Regions from separate parts of the Paenibacillus baimaensis genome, predicted to be linked through region 1. Evidence: riboswitches for the same ligand, from Rfam matches in the RefSeq annotation. Region 1 holds a riboswitch; each other region holds the start of a gene.
What was found. A riboswitch is a leader RNA that binds a small molecule or an ion and turns the genes downstream of it on or off. The one in region 1 is predicted to bind cobalamin.
Positions count from the first base shown of each region.

Region 2: another riboswitch for cobalamin. It lies ahead of OB236_RS17020 (ABC transporter substrate-binding protein); the one in region 1 lies ahead of OB236_RS01705 (ABC transporter substrate-binding protein).
Region 3: another riboswitch for cobalamin. It lies ahead of OB236_RS02875 (energy-coupling factor ABC transporter permease); the one in region 1 lies ahead of OB236_RS01705 (ABC transporter substrate-binding protein).

Region 1 is NZ_JAOQIO010000006.1:119,614-127,129, forward strand. Features, by position in the region: gene nikB (nickel ABC transporter permease) at 1-850, opposite strand, end outside; gene OB236_RS01705 (ABC transporter substrate-binding protein) at 852-2,453, opposite strand; cobalamin riboswitch at 2,631-2,826, opposite strand; gene OB236_RS01710 (AraC family transcriptional regulator) at 2,944-5,304, opposite strand; gene OB236_RS01715 (sialidase family protein) at 5,398-6,498, opposite strand; gene OB236_RS01720 (extracellular solute-binding protein) at 6,550-7,516, opposite strand, start outside.
Region 2 is NZ_JAOQIO010000069.1:27,383-34,898, reverse strand. Features, by position in the region: gene OB236_RS17035 (ABC transporter substrate-binding protein) at 1-337, opposite strand, end outside; gene OB236_RS17030 (Gfo/Idh/MocA family protein) at 676-1,794, opposite strand; gene OB236_RS17025 (aldo/keto reductase) at 1,813-2,763, opposite strand; cobalamin riboswitch at 3,080-3,276, shown strand; gene OB236_RS17020 (ABC transporter substrate-binding protein) at 3,467-5,050, shown strand; gene nikB (nickel ABC transporter permease) at 5,047-6,012, shown strand; gene nikC (nickel transporter permease) at 6,005-7,516, shown strand, end outside.
Region 3 is NZ_JAOQIO010000007.1:252,252-259,767, reverse strand. Features, by position in the region: gene OB236_RS02890 (sulfatase family protein) at 1-63, shown strand, start outside; gene OB236_RS02885 (MBL fold metallo-hydrolase) at 221-895, shown strand; gene OB236_RS02880 (hypothetical protein) at 1,066-1,605, opposite strand; cobalamin riboswitch at 1,819-2,008, shown strand; gene OB236_RS02875 (energy-coupling factor ABC transporter permease) at 2,151-2,918, shown strand; gene OB236_RS02870 (energy-coupling factor ABC transporter substrate-binding protein) at 2,915-3,199, shown strand; gene cbiQ (cobalt ECF transporter T component CbiQ) at 3,196-3,996, shown strand; gene OB236_RS02860 (energy-coupling factor ABC transporter ATP-binding protein) at 4,002-4,841, shown strand; gene OB236_RS02855 (MarR family winged helix-turn-helix transcriptional regulator) at 4,980-5,432, shown strand; gene OB236_RS02850 (spore germination protein) at 5,604-7,088, shown strand; gene OB236_RS02845 (Ger(x)C family spore germination protein) at 7,094-7,516, shown strand, end outside.

The DNA of each region.
Region 1 (7,516 bases):
TGAACACGACATACCCTTGAATGACCGGGTAATCCCTGCGCAGAATCCCCTCAATCGCAAATCTGCCGATTCCAGGCAAAGCGAAGATGACCTCCACAATGACAGAACCGCCCATGATCGCGCCAAAATACGTACCGATTACGGTAACTAACGGGATTAACGCATTGCGAAGCGCATGCCAGGTGACGATATTTCCTTCACGCAGCCCTTTGGCCCTTGCCGTCAATATATAGTTGTGGTTCATCGTTTCCAGCAAGGTAGACCGTGTTAACCGCATCAATACGGCGCTCGTTCCTGAAGCAAGCACAATCGCCGGCATGACCAGATGCTTCCATGTACCGTATCCACTGGTCGGCAGCAGATGGAGCTTTTCCGAAAATAACGTAATCAGCAGGATGGCCATCCAAAAGCCGGGAATCGATACCAGCAGCATGGCAGCGGCACGTCCAGCATGGTCAATCCAGCCGTTTTTCTTTAAGGCCATCAGCATGCCTGCCGGAATCCCTGTACCGACCGCCAACACAACAGCAAGCAGAGCTACAGAAAGTGTGACAGGCAGACGGCGAATAATCTCACCGCTTACCGAATCCTTCGTCATGTAGGAGGTGCCCAGATCGCCTTGTACAGCTCTGTTAAGCCATCGTCCATATTGAACGGGGATCGGGTCGTTCAACCCAAGCTCCTCCCGCTTCACTGCAACCTCCTGCTCGGTAGGCTCTTTAATTCCGCTTAAGCTCAGCGCCTCTACAGCAGGATCGCCGGGAGAGACCAGATTCAGCATAAAAGCAATCAGCGATATACCGATCAGCACAGGAATAGCGGCCGTTATTCGGCGGAACACATATAGCATGCTACTTAGCCCATTCCAATTGCGGCAGAGTAGTGCCATAAATCGTCGCTTGATAGCCTTTAATCTTCTTGTTGTAAGCAATCAGGCTGGCATCATTGAACAGCGGAATTGTTGGCAAGTCCTGTACCGCCAAAGCTTGCAGCTCATTATAAATCTTGGCTCTCTCATCCATGCCAAGCGCATCCTTAGCCTCTTTAAGCAATTGATCCACACGGTCATTTTTGTAGCCCAGACTATAGCTCTTGTTGCTTGAACCTGTACTGCCCAAATAATTGGTGAACAGTGTGAACGGATCTCCGTTGGGAAGTCCTTGTGTGGCCAAAGCCAGATTATATTCGCCCTTACTCTGTGCTTCCTTGAATGCAGCGCCATCCAGAATACGGATGTCCACATCAAGGGAAAGCTCCTTGAATACCGCCTGCAGCAGCTCGGCCTGCGCTTTATAAGGATAACGGTCCAGCCCATAGGTCGGTACGATCAAATCGACCTTTTCACGTTTGCCGCCAAGCGCTTCAGCAGCTAATTTATTGGCTTCCGCCAAATTATAGTCCACTTTAAAATCCTTATAGAAAGGAGACGTTACATTCAGGAAATTAACCGTAGCGGTAGGGTAGCCCAAATAAAGCTCCTTCACCAATTGTTGGCGATCAATCGCCAGCGAAATCGCTTGCCGCAGCTTTGGATTGTCAAAAGGCGGCTTTTTGCCGTTCGGGTGCAGGTAGTGGGAAATCGTCGATTTCGCTACTGAAACCTCAAACTGCTTGTCCTTCAACAGCTCCTTGGCCAAGGCAGGAGGAATTGCACCCAAATCCATAACACCCATAATTTCACCTGATTTTAGAGCCGACAATCTTGTATCCGGGTCGGGAATAACACGGACGCGAATCGTCTTCGTTTTGGCTTTATCGCCATAATATCCATCATAAGCTTCCAGCAGCGCATATTGATCCTTCTCGTGCTTGATCAGCTTGAAAGGTCCTGTCCCTTGCGGCAATCCGTTAAAATCACCTTTTTCGTTAAAATTTTTGGGACTGTAGATCGGACTGGAGAAGTTAACCATCGAATACAACAGGGTTGGCTGCGGCGTCTCGAAGCTCAGCTTAAACGACATGTCGTCAACCTTGGTTACCTCTTTTAAACCGGGGTACGAGCTTTTAATGTCCAGTGTATAAAAGGGTGAGCTTTTGGGACTGGCAAGCTTATAACGGTTAAAATTGGCGATAACTGCATCGGCATTCAGCTTTTCTCCATCATGAAAAGTTACATTAGGGCGAAGCTGGAACGTCCACTCTTTGCCGTCCTCCGACATTTTCCAGGAAGCAGCGAGCTTAGGCGCAGGCTTACCGTCTTCGCCTGCTGTAATCAGCGGTTCCCATACATAGAGAATTGTGCTCGTGTAATAAGCATCCTGTGGACCCGGAGCCAGGTCGCGTGGAGCCGCCAATACGACCTCAGTTGGCTGTACTTGGCTGGGTGCTGCCGGTGGCTGCTCCGCCGTTTGCGGGCTCGGACTGCTGCAGCCCCATAAAGCGATTGCCATGCCGGCGCTTAACAGTCCTATCTTTGCATATTGTCGTGTTTGCTGGTACAACTTGCTTATCATGTTTCTTAAACCTTCTCTCATTTAGTAGTTACCTATTTTCATTACATACAGATACAGATACAGATACAAAAAAGACATCGTTCACCTCTGCCGTACAAAGGTAAACGATGCCCGTGATCGTATAGGCTATTGCTAACGATGGCTGTCTTTAACACCTTCCTATCTTCCGTAGGTTAAGCAGTGTCTGTCGAATAGGCAGGTCTCCTGGCTCCAGATTCATAGTCGACAAGCACCTTCCCGATCTTGCGATCAGTGGCATTTACGCTTTGACTCCTCTGTTACAGTGGCGGGACCGCATCGGTTTTTCACCGAACTTCCCTATTAAGCTCTGAGCGAGATTGCGATACAGAGCACCTATTCACATAATATGTAATTGTTACTATTAAGAATATACACTACTATTCTCTATTAATCAATGGAAGGTGTACAAGTATTTAAGAAACAGCAAATAGGCCAGCTATATACGAAGCCGACCTGACTCTTACCATAATCATGTGGGATCGGAGTTGCTGCCGGCTGGCTCCCCGGTTGTTGACAAAAGCTTGTATTGCTGAGGCGTAATCCCCTCCCTTTTCTTAAACTTACGGATAAAATAAGTCTGATCAGCGTAACCAACCTGCTCTGTCACCTCTTTTACCGTCCAGTTGTTCGTTTGCAATAGTTCCTTCGCCTTTTCCATTCGAAGCTCGTCTACATATTCACTGATGCCAATCCCCATCTGATTCTTGAAATAACGGGACAAATAGGAGGGCGATAGCGAGAACTGCTCTGCGATTTTACTCAGACTGAGCGTACCGTCCATGTAATTATCATGAATGTACGTAGACAGCTTGTCGCGCAGCTCAAAGTTTTTGCTTTCCTTTTTCATAGAAATGTCATCGGCCAGCCGACCGCAAAACCTCACAAAGGCTCGCTCAAACTCATCCAACGTCTCAAATTCAAAGGCACGCAGTGCAACCTTTTCCCTCTCCCCTTCGTGATTAAGCGGCAGGTTGATCTCCTCCAGCTGCTTGACTACCCCATCGAATAAGCGAAAACAGATGCTTTGCACAAAAGAAACCGCAAGATCATACCTGCGAATTTCAATCATCTCGTCATGAATGGCACGGATGGCCCCTTCTTTACTCCCCTGCTTTAGTGCTTTAACAAGCTGTTCCTCAAATTCATGCATAGGCTGAGACAACGAAGTTGGGGAAGGAAGGTCCTGGTATTGAATCACACAATTGTGTCCCTTCATAAACCGGTATTGGGCCGATTCATACGATTGCCTGAAATATTTAGGAATAGCAAGCGCATCCTCAAAAATATCACTGACCCCTACCGTCACCGTAAAAGGAAAGCTCTGCTCGAAAAATTGTCTCGTTTTCTCTGCTACCTCCGTTATCATGTGCAAGGGATCAACCATCTGCTCCATTCCGACCAGCACCACGACACCGTTATTTTCTGTCATATCGATTCCATACCCGTATCCGGCTTCAAGCGAAATCTCTTCCGCTACATTAATAATGCTGTATTTGAGCAGATTTTGAATAATAGTCGTATTCGTTTCCTCGAACCGCCGATAATCATCAATGATGAACAACAGCACGGCAAAATGATCATCTCCCAGCTTCATGCCTGCTGTATCCAATAGCTCTGCGATATCTGCCTTCGATTTCACGTTGCCCTTCAACAGATCGGAGAGCAGCTTCTCCTTAATCATCGCCGACTTCGTCCGCAGCCGTGAACGCAGACCGCTGTTTTCAATGCTCATATCCTCTATCGTTCTGGAGATCCATCCCAGCTCGTCTTTGCCTTGGTAAGAATCACTTGTACCTTTATTACGGAGAGATTCCAGCAGCCGTTTGATCGGCTTATAGTTATGTGTAGCCAGCATGTAGGATAGCACGATACCGAGCAGCAAGGTCGTAAGAATGGTCACATAGAAAATCATTTGTGTATGGCGTACCCGATTGAGAAATTGTTCCGTCGGCATCACGACATAATACGACCACGGCACAACGCTGGAATCGAGTCGGACCGAGGAGTAGCTCCCCTCCGATAAACGAACGGTCTGAACCGAGGCTGAAGGCTGATCTGGAAGGTGGGCCAGAAGCTGTGCCGAATCGAGACTCCCGACGGCTTCACTGGATACGGACACGATAGGCTGACCCTGCTTATCAATCACAACCGCCATGCCCTCGAATTGCTTCAGTGCGCCTCCGACTGTTTTTTTGATCTCTGCCCCATTAATCACATAAATAATAACCTCATACGGCTTCGTGCCGTTATTGGGAACGGGATACAAATAGAGTGTTGCATCCGTATTGTTGGTACCGTTGATAACAATCGATTGAACGGGCATGATGAGTGGACCTTTTAAGTCCGAGACCAGTCTTTCAAATGCACTTTGGTTCAAGCCTTCAAATGGATAAATCTGCTCCAGGAAGGTATCGAGATCATACACACCGCTGGCAGCATACACTTTGTTCGCTTGTGCTTGCGCATAATACACGCCGATATCGAGCAGGAATGAGCTTGTAGAGCCGTACGATCTCAGCTCCTGATTGGCCTGAGCCGCTTCAAAGCCCCCTTGGGTAATCATATAGGGCAGCAGCTTCGTGTTGCGGGATATCTGCACGGACATCCGCTGCAGCTCCACGAGCCGTTGATCGATCTGATCGCGAATTTGCTGCAGGGAAGCCACATTCGATTGCTCGACAACTCCCTGCAGCGTATGGAAAAAACTCGTATTCATATACCCGCCAATACCCACCAGCAGAAGCACGACCAGAAGCATATAGGAGAAAAAATAAGTTTTCATCCGTGAATACAGACGTGGGGAGATAACGGATTTTTTCGTGTCTGCCATAGTCGCGCTCCTCTCGGGGGAATCCTTCTGACTGAAACCTAACCTTGCAATCGGTCTATTGTGCCTGACTGATTTATTCTTATTGTTACCCGATTATGCTTTATTAACGATTGCCTGTAATACGGAGTGCGGTGTCACGCATGCCCCTTGAACAATGTCCTCTTCCGTAAAAGCAGCCATCAAAATCTCTTTGGCCTCTTTGCGTTCCCGATCGTAAATGATATAAATGCGGCCATCCTCGGCCTGAACGCCATCTGGATAAGAGACGTGCGGACGTTCATCCAGCAGCAGACTCCCTGTCCAGGTCAGTCCTTCGTCCTCAGATAACATCGCCGTCAAGTGGCTTCTGCCCTTGAAGCCATAATGGTTCACCAGCAGCAGCCGTCCTGAGAGCAGCCTGCGGATAAAAAATCGCGAGTCGGGACCGCCAAGCGTTGTCGGTTTCCCGGGAGACCACGTCCTGCCACCGTCAACAGATACGCTCTCACCAATCCCGTAGAAAGTGCGTACCAGCATCCACAAGCTGCCGTCCCTGCGCTCGACGACCATGTGCTCGTCGAAGTGGCGATTGGGAATGTCGGCCGAGCCCCACTTGTGAAAGGTTTCTCCTTGATCGTCTGAGCGGTATACATTCGAATACCGTTCCTCCGGCAGATCGTTCACGTCCGATTCGTTGCACGCCCATACTGCAATCGGCAATAGCCAATCACCGCTGCTCAGTACAGTAGGCTTGTTCATCATAATCCCGTCCGCAATGCGACGCGGCTCGGACCAGACGGGATCAGCCTGGGTGGAGTCACTGCAGATGGAAGCCCAGACGCCGCAGCGTCCGTCGAACCAGCCGAAGCTCTGCGCCCAGAACAACCACAAGCGTCCGGATGGATCCTGCCACAGGCAGGGATCATAGGCTCTCGACTGTCCTGGAGGATCAATCACAGATTTCAGATCCGACCAGGTTTGACCTCCGTCCATACTGGTGACAAGCGTTACATAATTATCAGGTCCCTCATCCTCGCCGCCGCTATAAAAGGTAGCCCATAGCCGTCCGTTCGGAGCCATTTCGATTCCCGGAATACCCTGCCATGCCCTGTTTTGAAAAGCTTCATCCCTATTCGACACCGCTTTAACCGGTGAAGAAATCAAGGATACGTCTTTGTCTATCATTGGGTTATCAATCGTTTTGTTATCTATCATTGTATACGATATCCTCCTTCAAGGTATAGATGATGGAAACTAATCAAAATTTTATCGGCTCTTGTATCGATCATAAGCCGCTTTGTTGATTTTCATGTACTCATCCAGCCCCATCTTCTTGATGGTCGTTACGTATTCATCCCACTTTGTAAAAGGAGCCTTGCCCGTAATGAATTGGGTCTGCATTTCAAAAATATAAGTATGGATATCGTTGCCGAGAGCAATCATCCGCTCGTTCTCTTCTTTTGTGTACAGGAATGCCGGCCATATTTCCTTGGGGGCAAATGGCTGCAGATTTTTGGCCGCCTGTATAACCTCGGGTAGTCCTTCTCCTGTATCCCAGGCGAACCTTTCCTCACGTACAATCGGGTGAGTCGTAAAAGGAGCAACCAGATCGCGGGAAATCCCCTGATCCAGCGTGAGACCATTAGGATTATTAACAATATCCTGAACGAAGCGGTATTTGCCGTCCTTCATCTCATACGTTTTACCCTCTACCCCCATCCAGTACAAGACAGCGCCTTCACCATCAATGAAATAATCAGCCCAACGCATGGTTGCTTCCGGGTTTTTATCTTTCTTGGTAATGACAAAAGCACCCTGGTTTTGAAGAACCGATGTCATTCCCGACCACAGCTGATCCCCATATGGCCCCTTTAACGCTTGTGGCAGACCCGCATAATCCGTCCGTTTTTGACCTGCAGGTACCGTATTAATCGATGGAAAGCCACCGATGATCCCTTTATTGATTTTGGCGGTCAGGATTGGAACGGTATTCGTGAAAATCTCCGAATCCAGCAAGCCCTCCGCATACAGCTTGCGCACATACTCCAATACTTCCTTATAATTCGGGTCCGTCGGGAAAAAGCGCAGCTCATTCGTTTTTTCGTTGTAATCCAGATAAGAATTTGATGAACCGCGGTTTTGCAGCCCCCATGCTCCTGTCAGCGTGCGGATAATTCCACCGATATCCGTACCGCCGAGCGGAACCCGCGCCGCATCCTTTGCTTTGAATGCT
Region 2 (7,516 bases), on a different contig from region 1:
AGGTGAGCGGCCAGCCAATAGCGCCTTGCTGTACATCAGGGAGCTCCGAGGTATTAATGGCGATACTAATCCGTTCACCGATCTTGTCGTCCGGCGTTTTAACGATGTTAATCGTGACATTACTGTTCGCCTTTTCAAAATCCTTTTTGATTTCCTCATATGTAGCCTGAATATCATCGCGGGAATCGACCCACCAATTCAGAGCAACCTTCTTGGCCTTTGAAGCCTCATTGCTCGGATTGCTCTGCTGCGGCGAAGAGCTCCCCCCATTCGTACAACCTGCAGCCAAACTCGTGGATAATACTAATGCAGCCAAAGCGGTTTTTGACCTTCTCATATTTCGTCCCCCTGTTCGATTGATGAATAATTCCGTTCAAGCCTCCGAACTACCCCTGACTACTACCCGATAATGATTTATTGTACCTCAGCTTGCAAGCTTCCAACACCACCATTCTTATGAATAGTATGGTCATACCATTATTCCGATGACGGTGATACGAATTTAAGTGACAGCTAGATTATGGTATGACCAGATTATAGTTTAAAATGATCTTACCTGTTTCTGTTTATTCTGTCAATTCATTTTCTTATATTTGGGTAATTTTATGTTATATAATCTAACGTATTGTTCAATAAATAACTCAGTTTCAAGTGGTCATTGTTTTTAATGTTATGTTATATGACATTTTTGTTGAACAAACTTAAGCTCAATATAGTTTGTTCGCTGCTTGACAGCAGTGCAGCCTCTGCAACAGCTATGGATGTATATGCTGCTGATCCATCCAGTAACAATTTTTTATCCTCATCAATTGGCAGGTGAAGAATGGCCTTGCGAAACGTATCCATTTCCCGTTCCATCGGCGTACGCAGGAAAGCGGGCGGCCGCATCTGCGGATCTCCATAGATCACTCCACCATCCATGCGCTGATACGTTTGAATCCGCTCCTGGTCCTCATGATCAGCACTATGCAATCCGATGATCGCCTCCGTCCGCCCATCCTTGCGCAGCTCTACCGTTGAATTTCTAAAATCGATTTTGATGGCGCCAAGTGTGCCATTGATTTTCATATAATGCTCTCCCCACTGGAAACCTGACCCATACTGCAATGTACAAAAGGTCCCTGTGGCAAACTGCAGGCTGATCAGTAGCACGTCATCCTCATCCCCATAACCGTCTCCTCGATGAGCCACATTATCGGCCATCATGGATACTTTAACTGCAGGTCCCAGAATGGACAATACAAGATCCAGCTCATGAATATGGTGGAAAAGATGCCCGCCCGATAAGTCCTGCTTTTTCTTCCAGCTGACCTCCTCCTTACTTTTCTCCCAGCCCGTTCGTTCGCTGTGAGCAACGACAAGTTGCCCGATCTCGCCTTGTTGAATCCAGCGCTTCACCTGCTCAATTCCCGGAAAAAAATGCAAAATGTGCCCAACCATCATGTGTACCCCTGCTTTTCTGCAAGCATCCAGCATTTCCTTGCAATCGCTCAGGCTTAGCGCCGCAGGCTTCTCACAGAACACATGCTTACCGCAGCGGGCTGCCTCGAGGACCGCTTCCTTATGCGCATAATTGGGGCTCGATACAATGATCGCATCCACATCCTTACGGCTAACCAGATCCTCCAGACGATGCTCAACCCTGCAATCAACCTCCATGGCAAGAGCCGCTGTGCTGCCCCCGCTGCCTCCGTAGACCGCTACAACCGTCGCTCCTTCCAGCTTATGCAAAATACGCGCAAATTCAGCGCCAAAAAAACCGCAGCCTACAATACCAAAACCAACATTTTTCATGTAAACGCTTCCTTTCTTCTATTTATTCCATTGCGTTGGATCAACAAATTGGCGAGGAATATCAGCAAAAGCTTGCTCAACACGCTCTCGTGTCCGTTCGGAAAGAGCGGGACGGTTCAAAAGCTCCAGGTTATGCTGGATTTGCTCAGGAGTTTCCGCACCGATAACCAGACAATGAACATTCTCCAAATCGCGAACATAGCTCATAGCAAGCTCTGCGACGGATATGCCTTCCTCCAGTGCCAGCCTGTGAAGAGTCTCAAGCAGAATGCTCCCATCAGCTTGAATGGCCTCTGGCAGCGCATCCTTCTCCAGAAAAAACAGACCCTGCAAAAACACACTTCGAACGACTATCCATTTCCCCCTGCTGGTAAAATCATCGAGCGCGCCGCAATGAACCATTCGTCTGTCAAACAAGTTAAGAGGAAGCTGCACCATGTCAAATATATCATCCTGCACCAATCCGGCGCTGTAGGCATACTGCTCGACAGGATCGGCTCCAAACGATATGCCGGCTCTTTGAATGAAACCCTCCTTCTGCAGCTTGTGTAGTATACGGTTCACCTTGTCTCCGTATACTTGCAGCATAACAGGATCATGAATCATTAATGCAGACAAAGAATCGACCTTCAGACGGCAAATAATTCGTTCGGTCGTCTGCACCATCTGACGCTCCAGCTCCAGCTCGGAGGTGTGATGAAGATCAACCTTCAGCTTTGATGCTATAAACGGCGGTTGTTTACCTATGAAAAAGCGACCCAGCTTCAGTTCTGCATCTCCATACTCATGAGCTGTGTCATAACAATTAATACCTGTATGCTCGCAATATTCAAGTAAGGCGCTCCCATCCACAGTACCGAGGCGATTGTTAATTCCATAGCTGCCCAGTCCCAATTGTGCAGTACCCAGCATATATCGTGATAATTTCAGTCCATTGCGTTCGATATACGGTACAGCCGTGCCGATCATCGTTTTCCTCCTGTCTTGTATCTTCTTCCACCCTTGGATATAGTTTGGATTTCAACAACAGTATTATGGTCTGACCATATTATTTAAATTTTATACTCTTACCCGGCAAGTTGTCAATACAAGTTTGTCATCGTTTGTCCGAATTTTTAGACTTCGCTATCCGATTTAAATGGAGCTGCTTGTATGCACTATTAATGGTTGTACAAACCGATAATTCCAAAACCATAACGATAATGACAGCTGCAATTTTTATTTCACTTACTCGATATTTGTATTGCATAAGATATTAATATTGTTTATGATCAAGGTTGATAATTGAATATTTGTGGGAACAGGTGCTTCAGCAAGCTGAAGCTTAAAAGGGAAGTTCGGTGCAATGCCGACGCGGTCCCGCCACTGTAACGGAGAAGTCCTCAACGATAATGCCACTGATCTTAGCAAGGTTAAGATTGGGAAGGCCGTTGATGATCATGATCCCGAAGCCAGGAGACCTGCCAGTTCTGACAACACTGCTTTTACCTACGAAGGATAGGGAGGTGTTAAGGACGGCCAAAAGTTTCATACAATAAAACTATGGGCATCTTTACCTTTTTCTTGTTATAGGGTAACGATGTCTTTTTTGCATTGTATACGATGTTCCGGCTTTAACAAGGTGGCACAGGAAATACAATTATGAGAAGGAACACAGGAGGAGACAAACAAGATGTTGATTTATTTAAAGAAAACTAGTTGGTTCACATTCGTTTTGACTTTACTCATCGCATTATCCGCTTGCAGCACGGCTACAAACTCGGCTAGTTCAGGTACAGGTGCTAACAATGCCGCAGCAGGTACAAGCTCCGCGATGGCCGATCAGCAGGTGCTGAAATATGTTACCTTGAATATGCCCCGCTCGTTGGATCCAACTAATGTAGATGCACAACGAATTACGTCGGACGGGATTGCCGAGCCATTGGTCATGCTCAATGATGATGCGACCTTACGTCCATGGCTGGCCAAGTCATGGAAAAACGTAGAGCCTACCCTTTGGGAAATGGAGCTGCAGCCTAATGTGAAGTTTTGGAGCGGAGCAGTGATGGATGCGGCAGCAGTCAAAGCAGCGCTCGAACGCCATCAGAAGCTGAACAAGCGGGCTTCCTCACAGATCGGCGGCGTGGAGTTCATCGTCAAGGATGCATTGCACATTCAGTTCAAAACACCTAAGCCTGACCCGGCTTTTATTTTCAAGCTTACCGGATTTGCAATCCATAATGCGGCTGAGGCGGATCGTCTTGGCGATAAGTTTAATAAAGAAGCCGATTTAACCGGATTTATGAAACCCACGCAATTTATTCCCGGCGAGCTGCTGATTGCCGAAGCCGTTCCCACATATTGGGGCACGAAGCCGAAGCTTCAGCGTGTCGAGGCAAGGCTGGGTTCCGATGGTCAAGGTCGCCTGCTCGCTATGAAAAGCGGAGATACTGACGCCGATATGAATGTGGAGGTTGAACAACGGATTGCCTATGAAAAGGATAAAAAATTCAATGTGCTGTACCCTCCGGGCTCAACGCGCAATTTATGGCTGAACATTAAAAAGGTTCCCGCTTTTCAAGACCCCAAGGTTCGCTTGGCTATAAGCCTGGCCTTGGATCGCAAAGAGCTCATTGACGGTGTGAGCCGTGGATTTGCGGAGCCCGTGACAGGCCACTTCCCGAAGGGACTTCCGTATGCACTGGACAAAGGGCCGGAATCCGACCGTGCCAAGGCAGCGCAGCTGCTTGAAGAAGCAGGCTGGAAAGCCGGAGCAGACGGTGTTCGTACCAAGGATGGTCAAAAGCTGCAGTTCAAGCTGCTGACTTACTCGTTCTTTCAGCCAACTGCTGTAGCTTTGCAAAGCCAGTTAAAGGCTGTCGGCGTTAATATTGAAATTGCACCTGTTGAAACAACAGCTTCGAATCAGTTAATGCTTGACGGCAATTTCGAGATGGCTACCTACTGCTCCTGCGGCAGTGTAACCGGAGATATCGGAGGCCAATTGAAATCGTACTACCGGAGTGGCATTGTCAGCAATTATGGTGGATACAGCAATCCTGAGGTGGACAAGCTGATCGATCAGCTGTCAGCTGAATTTGATACCAACAAGCAAAATGAGCTGGCGAATCAAGTTCAGAAGATCGTACTGGATGAAACCGCAATCGTATATATGTATAACTCGGCAAGCTGGGGCTCGGCCTACAACAACAAGGTGAAAGGCATAGATGAGAACCTGAGAACGAAGATTGTACCGGAAATGTACATCAGCAAATGAGTATTTTCAAATATCTGCTCATTCGTATAGCGGTCACCATTCCTGTACTTCTCGGTGTCACTCTGCTCATATTTTCGTTATTACGTTTTATTCCAGGTGACCCTGCGCAGATGATTTTGCTGACGATGTTTGATCCCGGGGCAACCGTGACTGATCTGGATGTCGATGCCGCTATCCTGCGCAAGCAGCTGGGGCTTGATCAGCCTTTTGCGGTTCAATATTTGACATGGCTGAAGGAGATCGTTTCCGGTAATCTGGGAACCTCCTTTCGCAGCCGTACACCCATTACAGAAGAGCTTTGGGTACGGATTCCGGCAACCTTGGAGCTGGCAGGCGCAGCATTGGTAGTCATGCTCGTCATAGCTTTACCTTCTGGGATAGCCGGTGCCGTATTTCATCGGCGTCCTACCGACCATATCACCCGTTTTATCGCGTTAATGGGCGTATCCGTTCCGAATTTTTTTCTCGGATTGGTATTGGTTTATTGCCTTTCCTATCTGCTCGGTTGGTTTCCCACACTTGGAAGAGGCTCTTGGCAGCATTTGGTCCTCCCTGCTTTAACGCTCGGAACAGGGCTGGCTGCAACGACCTCCCGATTGCTGCGCACCTCTTTATTGGAGGTGTTTTCCAAACGCTATATGGTGCTGGCAGAGGCCAAAGGACTGCCTCGCTCTGTCATCGTATACAAGCATGCCCTGCGCAATGCGCTGATTCCCGTTATTACCTCTTTCGGCATGATCATCGGCGGTCTGCTCGGAGGAGCTGTTATTATTGAAACTGTTTTTTCATGGCCGGGTATCGGACGTTATGTGGTCGATGCCATCAACGGAAGGGATTATCCCGTTATTCAGGCATTCGCCTTACTTATGGCTGTTACCTATGTCATGATCAATGTGCTGATAGATATCATATACCGCTGGATCGATCCCCGTGTGCGGATAGAGGAGGGAACCCATGGATAAGCGAATGCTCAGACAGCTGCGGTCAACGATAGTAAAGGACCCGATTGCCTTGATTTTGCTGCTATTCATCGTTGTGGTGATCATACTCTCATTGGGCGCACCCGTATTCACAAGCCATGATCCGGTCAAGGTCGATTATGCACAAGTGTTTATGCCACCCTCGGGTGAACATCTTTTGGGTACCGATAATTTCGGCAGAGATGTGTTCACACGGTTGATCTATGGAGGCTCTGCTTCCTTAACGGCTTCCTTCATGGCTGTCGGCCTAATCATTTCACTTAGTCTAGTAATTGGCGTAACAGCAGGATATTTGGGAGGCTGGGTCGATCAAATACTGACCCGCTTCATGGATGTACTGCTTTCGTTTCCAACCTTGGTACTGGCGATAGCTATTGCAGCGCTGATGGGTCCAGGATTAACGGGCTTGATGATCGCGGTAGCCGCCGTATCCTGGCCTTCTTATGCACGGATTTTCCGCAGCTATGTGCTGATGGTGAAGCAGGATGGTTATATTCAGGCAGCACGCTGTTCAGGGACACCGGCTTGGAAAATCATGCTCACTCATATACTGGGAGCCATTATCGGACCAATTCTGGTGCTCATAACGCTGGATATTGGATATGTCATTCTAAGTATCGCTTCCTTATCATTTCTTGGCCTCGGGATTCGTCCGCCACAGCCGGAATGGGGTGCTATGTTAAATGAAGGCCGAGCTTACCTGGAGGAAGCGCCTTGGTTATTTCTAGCTCCAGGTACAATGATTTTCGTTATGGTGCTGGCGACTAATTATTTGGGTGACACGGTTAAGGATGCATTGGAGCCAAGAACACTTCACGTTCCGCTGCTATTCAAGAAAAGAAACCGAAGGAGCAGGAAGCTCACCGAAAGCTCAAGCAGCCAAAGGGCAGCGAACATGGAATCGGCTGCAGCCGCAGCCATTGGATATCAGCAAGCAACTGCGGGTAAAGAACCGCTGCTTATCGTCAGCAACATCAGTGTGGAAGTGCTCAGCACTCGTAAACGTCAAAAGTCGCAGCCGATTTTACAGTCGATCAACCTGGAGCTATATCCAGGAGAATGTTTAGGCTTGGTCGGAGAAAGCGGCTCTGGCAAAAGCACACTGGCGTTGACCATCATGGGACTTCTGAGACACCCACTCCAACAATCGGACGGCAGCCTCGCCATTCTGGGAGAAAGTACGTCTGACTGGCAATGGGAGGATTGGCGGATGATCCGCGGCAAGCGGCTAACCTATATTACACAAGACCCGATGGATACCCTCAATCCAACATTGACGATCGGTGACCAACTGCTGGAATGTCTGATTTATCATCAACACAACCCTGCATTAGGACGAGTCGAGATGAAGAATAAAGTTATCGATATGCTGTCCAAAACCGAGCTTGCACCAGAGGTTTATGCCATGTATCCTCATCAGCTTAGTGGGGGTATGCGGCAGCGGGTCGTCATAGCCATGGCTATGATCAATGATCCACAAATCATT
Region 3 (7,516 bases), on a different contig from region 1:
CATCAGCGTTTACTGCAGTGGGCGGCCCATACGGAGGATGCCTTTCCTTTTCCGACCCTGTAGGGCGATCAGGAGAATGATACACATTTGCCTCCGCATCCGCTCTAGGTTAACATTAAATAATCAGTACTCACGCGGAAGCCATGGGAACAAGGTAGACAGTCGATGGTGCTCCATTGGAGAAGCTGTTCAAATCAATACGATGATGGAGGTGCAGGACATGGCAGCAGGCTCAGGAATTAAAGCTGTACAGTGGTCGATGCAAGCAGGTGAACATACGTTTGCCGTTCATGCTGCATTACTATGGGATGAGAACGATGGCATTCTTGTGGATACAGGAATTCCCGGTCAGCTGGAGGTGATTCGGGCTTCACTTGCTCAGGAAGCGGTTCCCTTTGACAAGCTTACAAAAATCATTATTACTCATCAGGATTTGGATCATATCGGCAGTCTGCCTGAGCTGCTCTCGGCTTCAGAGGGACAGATTGAGGTTTTCGCACATGAATTGACCAAGCCTTACCTATTAGGGGAAGTACCCATCATAAAAAGAGGTGTTCTTGTGCCGCCTTCCAAGGTTGATGTGGCGCTTCAGGATGGTGATGAGCTTCCTTATTGCGGGGGGATTCAAGTGATTTTCACCCCGGGTCATACACCGGATCATATCAGCCTTTATCACAAGCCAAGTAAAACCTTGATATCCGGCGACGCCTTGACCTCACAGGATGGTGTGCTGATGCCGCCTAACAAAGCATTTACACCCGATATGGAGCAGGCACTCAGCTCGGTCGCCAAGCTGCTCGATTATGATATTGAGACCGTCATTACGTATCATGGTGGTGTTTGCACAGAACGGATTCAGGAGCGACTTGCTGCAATTGCAGCGGGCGAGCAATAATAAAATAGAAGAATTGGGATCGGCGGGTAAACCCCGTCGGTCTTTTTGTACTTCCATCACAGCCTTGGATGGGATGCTCAGGACTCAGTTGGGCAGTGAAATCACAAACATCCCATCTGGCTTATCTGAGCAGGACAGGATGTAGGTATTTGTTGGAAAATGGTACTGCTTTAGTTTCTCGATTTCTGGATGATCTCCGTGGCAGGTGGTTCCTTAAGGATTCGGGTTACAGTTAAAGCTTTAAGACGCAGCTGCTCTGCAGCCTCATTAAAGCGGATAAGCCATGTGAACTGCTCCAATCTGCTAATCAGCCAGAGCGGGATGAGCAGACCTGCCAGCGAAGCCAACACAGCTATGGGCAGTGCCCATAGACTGTCAGGATGGGCGAAGTAAGGAATGAACGAAACCGCTAATATGGGAGCGGCATTCCATTTGAACACTTGGATCAACGATATCGTTACAATTGCAGTTGCAAAAAATGAGACGGCCCCGGTATTAATTGTATAAAAGAAGCTTCCGAGCGATACTGCAATGATAGCTCCGATAATGATGCGTACAACATCTTTGAGCTGGCCTATTCGGTGTATGAACAAGAAGCTGAATGCGCCGAGCGTTGGATAAAATACCATCTTTAATGAAGGAAAATGGATAGATGCCCAATAAGCGGTCATAAGATAGCAGCAAATGATAAGCGAACGCAAAAAAAACATGAATTGCTAACTTCCTTTCTCATGAAACGGATTAAACCGATCTCTTGACTTGGCATTTTTAATTTTACAAATGGTTACACTCGATGTCAATCATTTAATGACACGACTACAGATGCTTTTGTACGGTCTGATTGTGTCATGTTTTTATAAATTTATGCTACGGAACAGGAAAATCGTTGTCGATATCGAATATAAGGTACTCAACAGCAAATCAAAAGCATACATGAATTAGGTGCCCATTAGACAATAAGGGGTAACAGGGAATCGGGTGCAACTCCCGAGCGGTCCCGCCACTGTATTCGGGGAGTTTTTTTTCATGCAGGTCACTCGGTAATGTATCGGGGAAGACGGAAGAAAACGAAGATCCGAAAGCCAGGAGACCTACCTAATTTAATCACCCGACAGCCTTCGCGGAAAGGAGTGGTGTACAAACGATGAAACGGCGATCCCGCAGGATCCTGTTTTATATTGTGATGTACCCATGACCAATTCTAAAGGATTGGTTTTTTTGTTTCGCCTATTATGGGAAAGAGAGGATTTAGAGAATGAAAGCAAAAAAGATGTTTCGAGCCTTATTAGTGGTTGTGGCCTTTACCTTGTATTTTGTTGTTAACGAGCCTCAATCTGCCTATGCGATGCACATTATGGAGGGGTTCCTGCCACTGGGCTGGGCTGTGTTCTGGTGGGTTGTGTTTATTCCCTTTTTCATACTCGGATTACGCGCCTTGGTCAAAATCAACAAGGAAACACCGGAGTTGAAAATTATGCTGGGTCTGGCGGGTGCTTTTACTTTCGTGCTGTCAGCTCTTAAGATCCCTTCGGTAACGGGAAGCAGCTCGCATCCAACGGGGACAGGCTTGGGTGCCGTGATGTTCGGACCTCTGCCAATGAGCGTGCTCGGATCTATCGTACTGTTGTTTCAAGCGCTGCTGCTGGCACACGGCGGTTTGACAACACTTGGAGCAAATGCCTTCTCCATGGCGGTTGCAGGACCAATGGTAGGTTATGTCATTTATAAATGGCTGATGAACACAACAGGCAAGCAAAAGCTGGCCATATTCTCGGCAGCTGCATGTGCCGATCTGTCCACTTATGTGGTAACCTCGATTCAATTGGCGTTGGCTTTTCCTGCGGAAAATGGCGGCTTCCTGGCTTCGTTCATCAAGTTCGGCGGTGTGTTTGCGATCACCCAAATTCCTCTGGCTATCAGTGAAGGTCTGCTCACGGTATTGATTTGGAACTGGCTGCAGGCCTACAGCTCTGAGGAGCTGTCCATTCTTCAACGCAAAATGAAAGGAGTTAAGCAGCCATGACAAGTCGTACTAAAAATATACTTATGCTGACAGCTGTAGTGCTGTTGGCGGTTCTTCCGCTGATTCTGGTCAATGGTGAATTTGGCGGAGCGGACGATGCTGCCGAACAGATCATCGCAGAGCTTCATCCTGGCTATAAGCCGTGGTTCTCATCGCTTGTCGAACCTCCTCCCGAAACGGAAAGCATGCTCTTCGCACTTCAGGCGGCAATTGGTGCAGGCTTCATCGGCTATGCGATCGGCTGGTTCAAGGGTAAATCGGTTAAGCCGAATAAACAATGATCAAGCTGATTGATACACTATCCTATAAGAATCGGCTGCGGTCCGTGTCTCCTGCGTGGAAATGCGGTTTTGCGGCCGTTCTGTTCGTAGGCGCATATTTGTCGCATCCCGTTGTACAGCTCTGCCTTGCAGGCTGGATGCTCGTATGGACTGTTTTTTATGCCCGAATCCCTTTTAAATCCTATATCCTGCTGATAGGGCTTCCTTGTTTATTTTATGTGACCAGCCTGCCTGCCATTGTGATCGAGATCGGAACGCAGTCCAGAGATTCGATAGCGGCAGTAAGCACGAATCAAGTGCTTTTTACATTTATGAATTGGACATGTTATATGACGGAAGCAGGCTTGCATCAAGCGGGCTATTTATTTGCAAGAGTCGTTGCTTGTCTTTCCTGTCTTACCTTTGTGATGCTGACAACGCCGATGTCCGAGTTGTTTCAGGTGATGAACAAGCTGAGAATGCCCACATTGGTATTGGAAATTATGCTGATTATGTACCGTTTTCTTTTCCTGCTGTCAGAAACGGCGCAGCACATGTATACAGCCCAAAAAGCGAGAGGCGGTCAGTCCGGGTTCCGCGGCAGGCTGAACGACACGGCGATTTTAATCGTTCGCTTGTTTGGCAAGACTATGCAGAGGTATAGAGCACTGTCCCATGGCCTGATAGCCCGGGGTTTTACGGATGAGATTCGGATGGCTCCTTATATGGCTAAGCCCGTTGCGCCTCGTTACTGGTTGGAAAGCTGGATCGGAGTAAGCCTCTTATTAGGGCTGGAGTGTTGGATTCGATGGAGGTAACAGTAATGAAATCGATCTTAGAAGCAAGAGATGTACATTACAGGTATCCCGGTACGGATACGGAAGCTCTTCAGGGACTGAAGATGAGTATACCCAAGCATAAGAAAACTGCCATTTGCGGCCATAATGGCTCCGGTAAATCAACTTTTTTCCTTCAGGCGATTGGTATACACCGTCCTGTGGTCGGAGAAATGCGGTGGCATGATACTCCGCTATCGTATCGTCCGGAGGCTCTCAAAAAACTTCGCCAGCAGATCGGTCTTGTGTTTCAGGACCCCGAGCAGCAGTTGATTCTGAGCACGCCGTTTGAAGATATATCCTATGGTTTGCGCAACGCCGGGATGGCTGAACAGGAAATCGCGCTGCGAACCCGTCGTATGCTGACGGCTATGGGTCTGGAGCATCTGGCGGACAAGCCGATTCACCATTTGAGCTTGGGCCAGAAGAAACGGGTAGCGCTTGCCGGAGTACTTGTGCTTGAGCCTGAGCTGCTGATGTTGGATGAACCTACAGCGTATCTGGATCGTTTGTCCGAGCAGCAGCTGGTCGAGGAATTGGATCGGATTCATGAGAACGGCATTACGATCGTGATGGCCACACATGATATGAATCTGGCTTATTCATGGGCGGATTGGATTCTGGTTATGGATCATGGACAATGTGTAATGCAAGGCACACCGCATGAGCTATTTCAGCATGAAGAGCGGATTCAGTCACTCAGTCTCGAACTGCCGCTGCTGCTGGAGCTGTGGCAGGCTTTGCCCGAATCCATCCGTAAGGATGTTACCCCTCCACGTACGATTGAGGAATTTAAGCTCCTGATGGCTGTGTCTTCCCAAGGGTGAAATAGCGGATAACAGCAATTTCCAATCCTTAATTAAGTTGTGTGCAATTAAATTTTGAAAGATTGTTAAATTGAGCTATACTATGGAGTATAATAACGATAAATAATAGCTGTGATCTGCGAGAAGGAGTGATTCATAATGTCAGAGAATGAAGAAATGATCAAGCTGGAAAATTTACTTTGTTTTACGATTTATGCATCCTCACGTGAAATCACTCGCTTGTATAGGCCGGTTCTGGACAAATTTGGCCTTACTTATCCACAGTATCTGGTTTTGGTCGTTCTGTGGGAGGTTGGTCATTGTACCGTAACGGAGCTTGGAGAAAAGCTGCTGCTCGATTCAGGGACATTAACGCCGCTTCTGAAGCGTATGCAGGAAGCTGATTTAGTGCTTCGTAAGCGTTCCCTGGAGGATGAGCGTAAAGTCGAAGTCAGCTTAACCGCCAAGGGTGAATCGTTGAAACCGCAGCTGCAGCGTGCGCCGGAAACCATATTTGCTGATATTTGCAAAACCGAAGCTAATTATGTTGAAATGCTTGGACAGTTGAAAGAGCTATTAGCCGATGTCCGTGAAGCCACACGTGTCGATTGACATAAATACAGGGGATACTTGAATATAACCGGAGTTTTTTGGTTTTTCACAAAAAATTTCCGGTTTTTTATTGTCTTTACATACTATTTATCCATATATCAACCGACGGTTTACGTTTATTTTCACAAAGAGAGGGAGATATTAAAAGCGAATACAAAAAAATTCGGAGGGTTGGCGTTAACCATTTCCAATATGACAACTATGTATGATAAAAATGAGTCCGATGCTTTTTTTGATCAACTGATTAATGTCATAGGAAATCCACCGGACTTAATATATCAAACTTTTGCACTAAGCGCGGACGTTCAGGGGTGCTATTTATTTATCGAAACCTTGGTGGACAAGAATAAAATTGATAACAATGTTCTGCGGTTTTTTTCGGAGGCTCAAATGTTTGATGGTTTGGAGAACGGCTTGAATCTCGTGGAAAACTTAAAGAACACCATTCCTATTGTTGCAACGACGACAACTTATGATTTGGACTCTTGCGTACAAGGCCTTTTGGAAGGAAAATGTTTGTTTTCTATCCCTGGGGCAGACGAAGTGCTATTATTCGATGTTGCTCATTTTCCTCATCGTGCCGTAGCGGAAGCTAAAACAGAGACGACTGTTCAGGGACCAAATGAGGCTTTTAATGAGCACCTGACGACCAATCTGGGCTTGCTGCGAAAAAGAATTCAATCCTCAAATTTTCGAGTCGAACAAATGAAGCTGGGCACGTCCACTGAATCGAGAGTTTTGCTGAGTTACATGCAGGATCTCGCACCGACCGAAGTAGTAAATGAATGTCGTAACCGCATTCGGGCTATTGAAACAGATAGTATTCTGGACAGTACCTATATTGTGGAATGGATTGCTGACAAAACATTCATTCCCTTTCCTTTGATCATGAAAACGGAACGGCCCGATGTCACGGTTTCACATATATTGGAAGGCAGGGTAGCTATTTTGGTCGATGGGAGTCCAATAGCGCTGATCGGACCTGTTACTTTTTTTCAATATTTTAAGTCGCCTGAAGATTATTTCCAAAGAGCGGATGTCGCCACTTTTATGCTCTGGATCAGGTTTTTGGCTTACTTGATGGCCATATTCGTCCCAGCACTTTATATTGCTGTTACCTTATACCAACAAGCATTGATTCCACCTATGCTTCTTGTAAGCCTATCTGCACAGAGGGAAGGAGTTCCGTTTCCTTCATATGTGGAAGCCTTTTTGATGACGGGTATATTTGAGGTACTGCGTGAAGCCGGTTTGCGAATGCCACGAATTGCGGGTCAAGCGATCTCGATTGTGGGAGCACTTGTATTAGGGGAAGCCGCGGTACAGGCTGGTTTTGTATCGGCCGCGATGGTTATTGTTGTAGCTGTTACCGCTATCACGAGCTTTGTAGCCCCATATTATAACTTTGGCTTGTCGCAGCGATTTCTCATGTATGCTTACATGATATTGGCCGGATTTATGGGATTATACGGGATCTTATGCGGTGTCCTTTTTACTATTGTGCACCTCGTTTCACTGAAATCGTTCGGTGTTCCATTTATGGCTCCTGTAGCACCAACGTTTCTTTCGGATTGGAAGGACACGCTAATTCGCGTGCCAAGATCACGGATGAAAACCTATCCTCGCATGAATCATACAAAACGCAAAAAAAGGTGAAACTCATGAACTTCAAACGTTTTCTCAGGTATTGTAAAGGTTACTTGATGATCATTTCTTGCCTTTGTTTGACAGGTTGCTGGGATATGGTGGAAGTGAATCAGCTTGCTATTGTAAACTTTATCGGATTGGACAAAAATCCAGATACCGGATTGTATACCGTTTATTATCATATTATTAATCCTTCAGGGATAGCTACACAAAAAACGTCGGGGATCAATTCTCCTATATATTCGTATCGTATCGAATCAAAGACCATTGGAGAGATTTATGATAAAATGCTCGACAAGATTCCAAGGCGGCCTTTTTTCGACCATTATCAGTCATTGGTTGTGACCGAAAGGACTGCTAAAGAAGGAGTAGAGGAGCTTATTAATTATTTGGTCAAGCATTCGGACAACCGATCCACTATCCACTTGTTCGTAACC